3 regions of the Streptomyces sp. NPDC044002 genome follow, and region 3 is predicted to be linked to each of the others. Evidence: riboswitches for the same ligand, from Rfam matches in the RefSeq annotation. Region 3 holds a riboswitch; each other region holds the start of a gene.
The links. Region 3 has a riboswitch for cobalamin ahead of AC07A6_RS10285 (prenyltransferase/squalene oxidase repeat-containing protein). Riboswitches for the same ligand answer to the same signal wherever they lie in the genome.
Positions count from the first base shown of each region.

Region 1: it holds a riboswitch for cobalamin, as region 3 does, so the genes downstream of both, metE (5-methyltetrahydropteroyltriglutamate--homocysteine S-methyltransferase) here and AC07A6_RS10285 (prenyltransferase/squalene oxidase repeat-containing protein) in region 3, are expected to answer to the same signal.
Region 2: it holds a riboswitch for cobalamin, as region 3 does, so the genes downstream of both, AC07A6_RS02725 (ABC transporter substrate-binding protein) here and AC07A6_RS10285 (prenyltransferase/squalene oxidase repeat-containing protein) in region 3, are expected to answer to the same signal.

Region 1 is NZ_JBWKEZ010000010.1:135,313-138,867, forward strand. Features, by position in the region: gene AC07A6_RS10810 (DegT/DnrJ/EryC1/StrS family aminotransferase) at 1-208, shown strand, start outside; gene AC07A6_RS10815 (MFS transporter) at 254-1,459, shown strand; cobalamin riboswitch at 1,486-1,686, shown strand; gene metE (5-methyltetrahydropteroyltriglutamate--homocysteine S-methyltransferase) at 1,864-3,555, shown strand, end outside.
Region 2 is NZ_JBWKEZ010000002.1:259,182-262,736, forward strand. Features, by position in the region: gene AC07A6_RS02715 (ABC transporter ATP-binding protein) at 1-151, opposite strand, end outside; gene AC07A6_RS02720 (FecCD family ABC transporter permease) at 148-1,167, opposite strand; gene AC07A6_RS02725 (ABC transporter substrate-binding protein) at 1,164-2,153, opposite strand; cobalamin riboswitch at 2,189-2,326, opposite strand; gene AC07A6_RS02730 (magnesium and cobalt transport protein CorA) at 2,364-3,555, opposite strand, start outside.
Region 3 is NZ_JBWKEZ010000010.1:17,640-21,194, reverse strand. Features, by position in the region: gene AC07A6_RS10285 (prenyltransferase/squalene oxidase repeat-containing protein) at 1-1,225, opposite strand, end outside; cobalamin riboswitch at 1,324-1,462, opposite strand; gene AC07A6_RS10280 (prenyltransferase/squalene oxidase repeat-containing protein) at 1,784-3,555, shown strand, end outside.

The DNA of each region.
Region 1 (3,555 bases), 120 kb from region 3:
CGGCCACCACTACGATCCGGCGCAGTACCCCGTCAGCGAGGAGGTCTGCCTGCGCCGCCTGGTCCTCGGACAGAGCCTCAGCTCCTTCGGCCCGCCCAACGACGCGACGACGATGCACCGTTACGCCGAGGTCCTGTACAAGGTTCTCGTCGAGGAGCGGGACGCGCTGATCGACCTGACCCGGCGGACGGCCGGCCCGGCGCACTGACGGGCCGGGACGGACAGGACACGAACGACAAGGGGACGGACGCAGATGCGCAACGAGCCCGAGCCCGGGACGGCGGCCGGACGCACGGCGCCGCCCGCCCGCGCCCGCAGTCCGCGCCCGCGGACGATGCGGCTGGCCGTCTGCGCGGTCTTCTTCGTCACCGGGGCGGCCTTCGCCACCTGGGCGTCCCGGGTACCCGGCGTCCAGAGCCGGCTGGACCTGTCCGCCGGGGAACTGGCCGTGGCCCTCGTCGGCCTGAGCGGCGGCGCCTTCGCGGGGCTGCCGCTGGTCGGCGGCCTGGTGGCCAGGTACGGCAGCCGCAGGGTCCTGTGCACCGGCATGGCCGCCTACCTGGGCGCGCTCGCGAGCCTGCCGTTCGTCCCGGACCTCGCGGTGCTGACGGTGGCCCTGGCCGTGTTCGCCTGCGGCAACACGGCCGTCGACGTCGCGATGAACACCCAGGGCGTCCTGGTCGAACGTGCCTACGGGCGCCCCGTGCTCGGCGGCTTCCACGCCATGTTCAGCCTCGGCGGCATCGCCGGCGCCACGGCGGGCGGCCTCGCGGCCTCCGCCGGCGTCGGCATCCGGGCCCACTTCACGGTGACCGCCCTCGTACTGCTGGCGGTCGCGGGGACGGCGGCCACGGCCCTCGCCCCCGAACCGCCGCGGACCGGCGGCCCGTCCAGGACCGGCCCCCTGCTGGCCCTGCCCGGTCCGGGCCTGTGGATCCCCGGGCTCGTGGCGTTCTGCGCCCTGATGGGGGAGGGGGTCGTCAACGACTGGGGCGCCGTCTACCTGAAGGAGGAGACCGGAGCCTCCGCGGGCGCCGCGGGCCTCGGGTACGCCGTCTTCTCCGCGGGCATGGTCGTCGGCCGCCTCACCGCCGACCGGCTGCGCGCCCGCCTCGGCACGGCCCGCTTCACCTTCCTGTGCGCCGTGGTCGCGGGCACCGGCGCCCTGATCCCGATCCTCGACGCGACGACCACGGCGGGCTTCGTCGGGTACACCCTGCTCGGCCTGGGCATGGCCGCGGTCATCCCCCTCGTCTTCGCCCACGCGGCCGGCCTGCGGCCCGGGCACACCGGCTCCTCCATCGCCGCCGTCTCGGCCGTCGGCTACGTCGGCTTCCTCGCGGGCCCCCCGGTCATCGGCGCCCTCGCGGAGGCGACGACCCTGCGGTGGGCGATGCTGGTGCTGCCGGCGCTGATGGCGGCGATGGCAGCCCTGGCCCCCCGGCTGCACCGCCCCTGACGCCGCGTCGGCTAGGGTGGCCGGTGCAGCTGGTTCGCCCCGTCCGCCAGGCGGGATGCGTCGTAAGAGGGAACCCGGTGGGAATCCGGGACTGCCCCGCAGCGGTGAGCGGGAACGACCGCCGTCATACGCACTGGGACCGGACAACGGTCCTGGGAAGCGACGGCCAGTAGGTGCCCGCCGGGAGACCGGCAGGCGTGCCCGCGAGTCCGAAGACCTGCCCGCTGCCCGTACGCGGACCGTTCCGCGTACGGACATCCCGGTGACCTCGTGGGCGGGTCGGCGTGCACAGCGAGCGGCGCCCGCTGCATTCCCGCAGCGCGGTCCGTACGCTCTGGCGTTCCCTTCGCGTCCGCGTCCCGTTGCCGGGACGTTCCTGGACACATCTCGCGAAGGAGAGTTCCGTGACAGCGAAGCCCGCAGCCGCGGCAGCACGAGCCACCGTGTACGGCTACCCCCGCCAGGGCCAGAGCCGCGAACTGAAGAAGGCCGTCGAGGGCTATTGGAAGGGCCGCGTCAGCGCCGAAGCCCTCCGGGAGACCGCAGCCGGCCTGCGCCGTTCGAACTGGCAGCAGCTGGCCGAGGCCGGTATCACCGAGATCCCGACCGGTGACTTCTCGTACTACGACCACGTGCTCGACACCAGCGTCATGGTCGGCGCCGTCCCCGCCCGGCACCGCGAGGCCGTCGCGGCCGACGCGCTCGACGGCTACTTCGCCATGGCGCGCGGCACCCAGGACGTCGCCCCGCTGGAAATGACCAAGTGGTTCGACACCAACTACCACTACCTGGTCCCCGAACTGGGCCCGGACACCGTCTTCACCGCGGACCCCGGCAAGCAGGTCGCCGAACTGCGGGAGGCCCTCGCGCTCGGACACACGGCCCGCCCGGTCCTCGTCGGGCCGGTCACCTACCTGCTGCTGGCCAAGCCGGCCCCGGGCGTGGCCCCCGACTTCCAGCCGATCACCCTGCTGGACCGGCTGCTGCCCGTCTACGCGGAGGTCCTCGCCGCCCTGCGGGCCGCCGGAGCGGAATGGGTCCAGCTCGACGAGCCCGCGCTCGTGCAGGACCGCACCCCGGCGGAGCTGAACGCCGCCGCCCGCGCGTACCGAGAGCTCGGCGCCCTGACCGACCGCTCCAGGCTGCTGGTCGCCTCGTACTTCGGCAGGCTCGGTGACGCCCTCCGGATCCTCGCGGCCTCCCCGGTCGAGGGCCTCGGGCTCGACTTCACCGACAGCGGCGCGGCCAACCTCGACGACCTGGCCTCCGTGGGCGGCCTGCCCGGCAAGCGCCTCGTCGCGGGCGTGGTCAACGGCCGCAACATCTGGATCAACGACTACCAGAGGTCCCTGACCACCCTCGGTACCCTCCTCGGCCTCGCCGACCGGGTTGACGTCGCCGCCTCCTGCTCCCTGCTGCACGTCCCGCTCGACGCCTCCGCCGAGCGGGACATCGACACGCAGGTCCGCCGCTGGCTCGCCTTCGCCCGCCAGAAGACCCGGGAGATCTCCGTCCTGGCCCGCGGCCTGGCCCAGGGCACGGACGCCATCACCGCCGAACTCGCGGCGAACCGGGCCGACCTGGCCTCCCGCGCCGCATCCGCCCTCACCCACGACCCGGCCGTACGGGACCGCACCCGGGCGATCACCGACGCCGACGGCCGCCGCTCCCAGCCCTATGCCGAGCGCACCGCCGCCCAACGGGCCCGCCTGGGCCTGCCGCTGCTGCCGACCACCACGATCGGTTCCTTCCCGCAGACCGACGAGCTGCGGGCGGCCCGCGCGGACCTGCGGGCCGGCCGGATCGACACCGCCGGCTACGAGGCGCGCATCAAGGGCGAGATCGAGGAGGTCGTCGCCTTCCAGGAGAAGACCGGCCTCGACGTCCTGGTGCACGGCGAACCCGAACGCAACGACATGGTCCAGTACTTCGCCGAACGGCTCACCGGCTACCTGGCCACACAGCACGGATGGGTGCAGTCCTACGGCACCCGCTACGTCCGGCCCCCGGTCCTGGCCGGCGACATCTCCCGCCCCGAGCCGATGACCGTCCGCTGGACCTCCTACGCCCAGTCCCTGACGGCCAAGCCGGTCAAG
Region 2 (3,555 bases), on a different contig from region 3:
GCAGCAGGGTGGTCTTGCCGCTGCCGTTGGGCCCGACCACGCCGACCGTCTCGCCGGGGCGGGCGGTGAGGTCGACGCCGTGCAGCAGGGTGTGCCCGTCCACTGCGTAACGCAGGGCCTCGACGGTGAGTTCCGCCGGTCGGCGCGTCATCCCGCCACCCCCTCGGTGCGGCTGGTGCGGCGCAGCATCCACAGGAAGAACGGCCCGCCCACCAGCGCGGTGACCACCCCGACCGGGACCTCCTCGGGGGCCGCCGCGGTACGGGCGACCAGGTCGGCCAGGACCAGGAAGACGGCCCCGGCGAGCGCGGCCACGGGCAGCAGTGCCCGGTGGCCGGCGCCGACGGCCATCCGGGCGGCGTGCGGGACCATCAGGCCGACGAAGCCGATGGCCCCGCTGTAGGCGACGAGCACCCCGACCACGAGGGAGGTGAGCACGAACACGGCCGCCCGGAAGCGGCCGGTGTCCAGGCCGAGGGTGCGCGCGCCCTCCTCCCCCGCGAGCAGCAGGTCCAGCGGCCGGGCCAGGGCGGTGAGCGCGGCGGTGCCGGCGATCAGCGCGGCGGCCGGCAGGGCGAGTTCGTCCCAGCGGGCCGCGCCGAGACCGCCCAGGGTCCAGAACAGGGCGGTGCGCAGCTGGTCGGGTTTGGCTGACAGGACGAGGATCAGGCTGGTCAGCGCGGACAGGATGTACTGCACGGCGACCCCGGCCAGGATCAGCCGGCCGGTGGTCATGGTTCCGCCGCGGCGGGCCAGGGCGTAGACGGCGACGAGTGCGGCCATGGACCCGGCGAAGGCGGCGGCCGGCAGCCCGGCCCCGCCCACGGCTCCGGCAGCGCCCGCGCCGGACACGATGACCAGCACCGCCCCCGTCGAGGCCCCGGAGGAGGCCCCGAGCAGGAAGGGGTCGGCGAGCGGGTTGCGCACGAGGGCCTGGAGCACGGCTCCGGCCACGGCCAGCCCGGCCCCGACGACGGCTCCGAGCAGGACGCGCGGCATCCGCACGTCCCAGACGATGGAGGCGAAGGCCCCTCGTGCGCCGGGCCCGCCGAGGACGATGTCGAGGACCTGGCCGGGCGGGATCCGTACGGCCCCCAGGGCCAGCCCGGCCACCATCGAGACGGCGAGCGCGGCGGTGAGCAGCACCAGCGGGAGCCCGCGCCTCACGGGGCGTCGGGGTGCAGCTGGCGGCCGAGGGACTCGACGGCGTCGGCGACGCGCACGCCGAGCACGGCGGAGGAGAGCGGCAGCACCACGAACCGCCGGTTCTTGACGGCGGGAACCTCCGCCAGCGCCGGGTCGTTCAACAGGCGCTGCTTCTTGGCCTCCACGGTGGTGCCGCCGTAGTCGTAGATGAGGACGACCTCGGGCGCGCGCTCGATGACCTTCTCCCACGGCACGTCGCCGAAGGTGTCCTTGAGGTCGGCGAACACGTTCGCGCCCCCGGCGAGGGAGACGATCTCGTTGCCGATGCCGCTGCCTCCCGAGGTGAAGGCGGAGGCCTCGCCGGAGTCGTAGACGAAGACCGACGGCCGGGCCCGGTCCTTGACCCGTGCGGTGACGGCGTCGACGCGCCGCTGTTCCTCCCGCACGAGCGCCTCGCCGCGCTCGGGCACGCCGAAGGTCCGGGCGACCTCGGTGATCTCGGTCTTCAGCTGTTGGAGCCCGACCGGTCCCTGGGTGCAGTACTCCACGCTCAGCCGGGTTCCGATGCCTGCCTTGGCCAGCGTTTCGCGGTCCCGGCCCTGCCCCTTGTCGAAGGCGCTGGCGTAACCTCCGTACACGAAGTCGGGGTTGGCGCCGAGCAGCACCTCCTTCGACGGGTACTCCTTCGCCAGCACCTTGATCCTGTCGTAGGCGGGCCGGTAGGCGGGCAGCACGGAGTCGTCGAGGTAGGCGGTGCCGGCCATCCGGTCCTGGAGTCCGAGGGCGAGCATGATCTCGGTGGCGTGCTGGTTCATGGTGACGGCGCGCTCGGGCGGCGCCTGGTAGGTGCTGCTGACACCGCAGTTGGTGACGGTGTACGGGAACCCGGGCGCGGCCTGCGCCCCGGCTCCGGGCCCCTCGGCCCCGGACGGCCCGCCGCAGGCGGCGAGCGGCACGACAAGGGCGAAGGGCAGGAAGGAGCGCACGGCGGCGCGGACACGCGACATGGTGAGGCCTCTCCGGGGGATCCTCGTCCCCGGTCGAAGTGAAGAGGCGGTGCGTCAGTGTCTGACTCCCGGCCCCCACGCGCACGCGGCGGCCGGTCACAGTGGCGGGACCGCACCGGATTCACACCGGTTTCCTGTCCTGCACCGCCGGGACAACCCGGCCAAGTCTGCCAGATGCGGTCGTCACGCCCGGAAGGGGTGGTGACGGACTCAGGAGAGCGGCCGTCCCCCGTCGCGGAGCAGTTGGTCGTCGGAGAGGTTGTCCGCCCTGTCCCGCAGCCGAGCCCGGAGCTCCGCGGACAAGTGCCAGACGACCTCCGCCTTCCGCATCTGCGGGAGCTGCTTCAGTTCCCCGTACCCGGCGTCGGCGTCGTAGGTTTCGAGGGTGCGGGCCACGCCGTGGGCCCACCGGGAGTCCCAGACGGCGGCGGCTTGATGGCGCGGAAGGGACTCCAGCAGGTGGTCGGCGTCGATCGTCGACACGACGAGTGCGGCCGCCAGATGGCGGTGGACGTGATGGGCCCTGCCGCTGAACTCGTCCGCCAGCAGCATCCCGGAAACGCGTTCCACGAGGGGCCCCTCCTCGTAGCGCTGCAGGAGGTCGGCCAGCCGCCGGTCGTCCATGTACCGGAGGAGACCGACCCGGGTGTCGGGCGAGAACGCCTCGTAGACGCCGAATCCGAGGTCGGAACCGGTGACCAGCTCGACCAGCCGGTGCGGCCGCAGCGCGCTCAGGACGTCGGCGACCTGTGGCAGGCCGACGCCCTTGGCCGTACACAGGAGGCGCAGTTCCTCCGGCGGTTCCCACAGGGCGACGACGGCGGTCGTGAGGAATTCGAGGGGCATGTGGTCGAGGAGCGCGAGCCGGGCGCTCGGATTGCCGATCAGCAGCCAGGTGACGAACTCCTGGCCGGTCACTGCCCGCAGGACGCGTGCGGCCGTCCCGGGCGGCATTCCGCCGGATGACAGCAGGGTGGTCATGACATCGGTGGGGAGACGTGTGGCGAAGCCCTCCAGGACGTCGAGCTGGAAGGTGAACTTCCCCCCTCCGTCGAGTTCTCCGACCAGTCGGAGCGTCTGTTCCAACGTCAGTCTGGAAAAGAGCCCCGTACACCACGTCTGCGGTGCCGCCAGCGCAAGGCGCCGGGCGCTCACCGCGTCCATGGCCAGCAGCCGTTCGACGGCGAGCAGCTCGTCGATGGACAACAGGACGTCCACTGCCACCGACGATTCCAGGAGCGCCATCCGTGCCGCCGCCGGACCGGTTTCCATGGTCGCGACGACCGAGGCGCGCTCCTCCGCGGACATCTCTCCGAGCATCTCGGCCGCCTTGGAGACCGGCAGGGCCGCCAGCTTCCGGGCCGTCACCTCGACGGGGTCCCGTCCGATGAACATGTTCCCC
Region 3 (3,555 bases):
CGGCGGCGGTCACCGCCGCGTCGAGGACGTCGCCGAGCGTGGTGGTCGTACCGGTCGGCGTGAACGCCACCGAGCAGACCTTGAGGCTGCCGGCCCCGTCGTCGACCGTCAGCGCGAGCTTCGTCGCCGTACCGGCCGTGAAGGCGGACTGGGACACCCACTGCGGGGCGCCGGGGGTGACCGGGACGGGCGGGGCCGTGGTGAAGCCTCCGCCGGCCACGGCACGCAGCGCGTCGATGGAGGAGTAGGCCGAGGGCGCGGTGTCGGAGGGCTTGTACTTGAAGCCGCCCGCCGGGTTGTACTGATTGGCGATCAGAAAATCGATCGGGGTCTTGCCGCTGCCGGTGAGGAAAGCACCCGTCTGCGGGTTGAACCCGCAGGCGTTCAGTCCGGCGACGCCCCAGCCGTTGGAGCTGGTGTTGACCCCGTAGAGGGAGTTGAACGCGCCGCTACCGGAGACGAGCCTGCTCTTGAGGAAGTTCTTCGCCTGGACGACGTCGGCGTCGGTGTTCGGGACACCGGACACGCACAGGGCGGCCATGGCCGCACCGGTCATGTCGACGTCGCTCGCGGAGTTCAGGACGGTCGGGTTGCCCTCGGCCTTGTTGAAGGTCCAGCCGCCGTCCACGTGCTGGTTGGCACGGATGCGGGTGACCATCGAGTCGGTCAGCGCCTGCGGTACCCGGGCACCTCCGGCCTGGGTCTTGGCTCCGCCCAGCGAAAGGGCCGCGAAGACGGTGCCGTTGAAGTTCCCGGACGGGCCGAAGTAACCGGCCTCGGCCGTCTGCCAGTACGAGTAGATGTCGGCTATCAGATTGCGGGAGGCCGAGACGCGCGCCGGGTCGATACCGGCGGCGTAGGCGTTGAGCGTGCCGCGCTCGTAGTCGGTGACCACCGGGGAGGCCTGCGGCCAGCCCGCCGTCGACAGCAGGTTGCGGTAGACGGTGCGCGCGTTCTTCGTGGTGTCGCCGCCGGGGTAGACGTCGGCGACGGCCGTGCCGGCTGCCGCGAACGCACCGAACGCCCACTCGTTGGACAGGCCACTGCCCGCGTACGAACCATCGGCAGCCTGAAGGGACTTGAGATAGCTCACACCGTTCGTCCTGGACGTGGCGATCTGCGCGGGCGAGGAGGTCGCGGAGGCGGGCAGCGTGGTCAGGACGAGCGCGCCGAGCGCGGCGGGCGCCACGAACACGAGGCGGCGCGGGGTACGGATACGGGACATGGCCTGCTCCTGGAAATGAGGGACGCCGACCCGACCGCAGCTCTCGCAGGCGGGCAGCCCGGAGCTCGGTGGCGGCCGTCCGAACGCGTGGTACGGCTTGAGATGTGCCTCGCCAGATGGGCATTCGGGCTCGGTGACGGCCCCCTGCCGTCCCACACCGCTGCGCGTCAGCCCCGGATTCGCACCGGGTTCCCCCATGTGGCAGCCCAGGACGCTACCCGAGTGATCAAGGGTCTGCCAGCCGATGCGCGGTGGATCCGTCAGAGGGTTCTCGTGCCTTGCCGCGTGAGACGCAGACCACCTTGACGGTGTGTCAATCCGCGTGGTCCACTCCGACCGATAAGCACTCAGCTCCAGGGGAAGCCGGTCGAAATCCGGCGCTGACCCGCAACCGTAGGCCCGGCACCGCCGGGCGAGTCGGAATGCCTGGAGCCGGATTCTGCAGCGAGAAACGCCGTCGCGGACTACGGCGTGGTTCGAAACGGCTCCCCCGTGGCCCCACGGGCTGTGGAGCCCTTTGCCACGCACTGGTCCGCCCGGCTGACACGAGGGGCCGTGGTGGGGACCGCACAGCAAGCAGAGCGACACCCGGGAAGCAAGGGGCTGCTGTCGCTCGTATCGGCGGCGCTGCTGGCCTTCGCCGCGAGCGCGGCCTTCGCCGGCGCAGCGGCACCTGCCTCGGCCGACCCGATCGAGCGGTGCACGGCCACCACCGGGGCGATCGTCGCCGTGGACTTCGGCCCGTTCGGCGGCAAGGTGGAGAAGGGCTGCGACACCACCCCCACCACCGGCTACGAGCTGCTGCAGACCGCCGGGTTCACCATGACGGGCACCGTCCACGACGGGCCCGCCTTCCTCTGCCGCATCGGCAAGGGCACCGGCACCCAGTACCCGACCCCCGACAAGGAACCCTGCGTCCTCACGCCCCAGGCCACCGCCTACTGGTCGTACTGGACGGCCTCGCCCGGGCAGCGCAAGTGGTCCTACAGCCAGCAAGGGGCCATGGCCCGGAACCCGAAGCCGGGCGACGTGGAGGCCTGGGTGTACGGCGGCACGGACATCGCCGGCACCAAGGGCAGGCCGTCCTTCTCCCCGGACGACGTCCGCGGCTACTCCACCCCCGACCCCACCGTCCCGATGGCCCCGCCCCGGGTGCCGGCCGGACGCATCGACGTACCCGCGGCCGCCCGCTGGGTCACCGGGACGCTGACGGACGGGGAGCGCGTCGTCGACGAGGGCTCCACGGCCCCCAACCACTTCCTCTCCACGGAGGCCGTCTTCGCCCTCGCGGCGGCCGACCGCAAGAGCCCGGCGGCGAAGAAGACCGCCGATTTCCTCGCGACGCCCGCGCAGACGGACGCGTACGCCTACCCGGCCGGCAGGGACGGCATCCCGGACGCCACCGCCGCGGCCCGGCTCGCGCTGGTCGCCGAGGCCACCGGCAAGGACCCGCGCGCGTTCGGCGGGCACGACCTGCTCGGCGACCTGGTCACGTACGCCTGCCCCCGCGACATCGGCGACGGCGAGACGGTCGAAGGCTGCTTCACCAAGGGCGACTTCCGTACGACCGGGCAGGCCGACGCCCAGGCCATGGCCATGATCGCGCTGGTCAACGCGGGTATGACCCCGCCCCCCGGCTCCGTGGCCCGGCTGACCGCCCTGCAGTGCGAGGACGGCGGATTCACCAGCGTCCTCATCCGGCCCGGCAGTCCCGGGTGCGAGAGCGAGGCCGGCGCCACCGGCCTGATCACCCTGGCCCTGGAGCGGGCCGGCGGCCACGAGGCGGTGCTCCAGAAGGCCCGGAACCACCTGAAGCGGTCCCAGCTGGCGACCGGCGCCTGGCCCGCGGTCTCCTACGAGACGACCGGCAACCCGGCCGCCACCGCCTGGGCCGCCCAGGCGCTGCGCGCCCTCGGCGACGAGGCGTTCGCGGACGCCGGCGTCTCCTGGCTCTCCGGGCACCAGCTCCCGGCGGGCGGATTCGGCTTCGCCGAGGACGACACCGAGCCGAGGCTCCACCCCACCGCGGCGGCTGCCCTCGCGGGCGCCGGCGGTGACCTCGTCTCGTTGACCGCCAAGCCGGCCGAACCGCCGACCCCGACCACGCCGCCTACCCCCACCACTCCACCCACCCCGACCACGCCACCTACCCCGAGCACACCGCCGGCCGGTGAAGGGCCCGACCTGCAGAAGGGCGCCGCGTACCTGACGGCCCCCTCCCGCCTGGTCCAAGGCCGCTTCTACGAGAGCCGGCCCGAATCCGGATTCGCCGACTACGGCCTGACCATCGACGGCGCGTACGCGCTCGCCGCCACAGGCGGGGACAACGC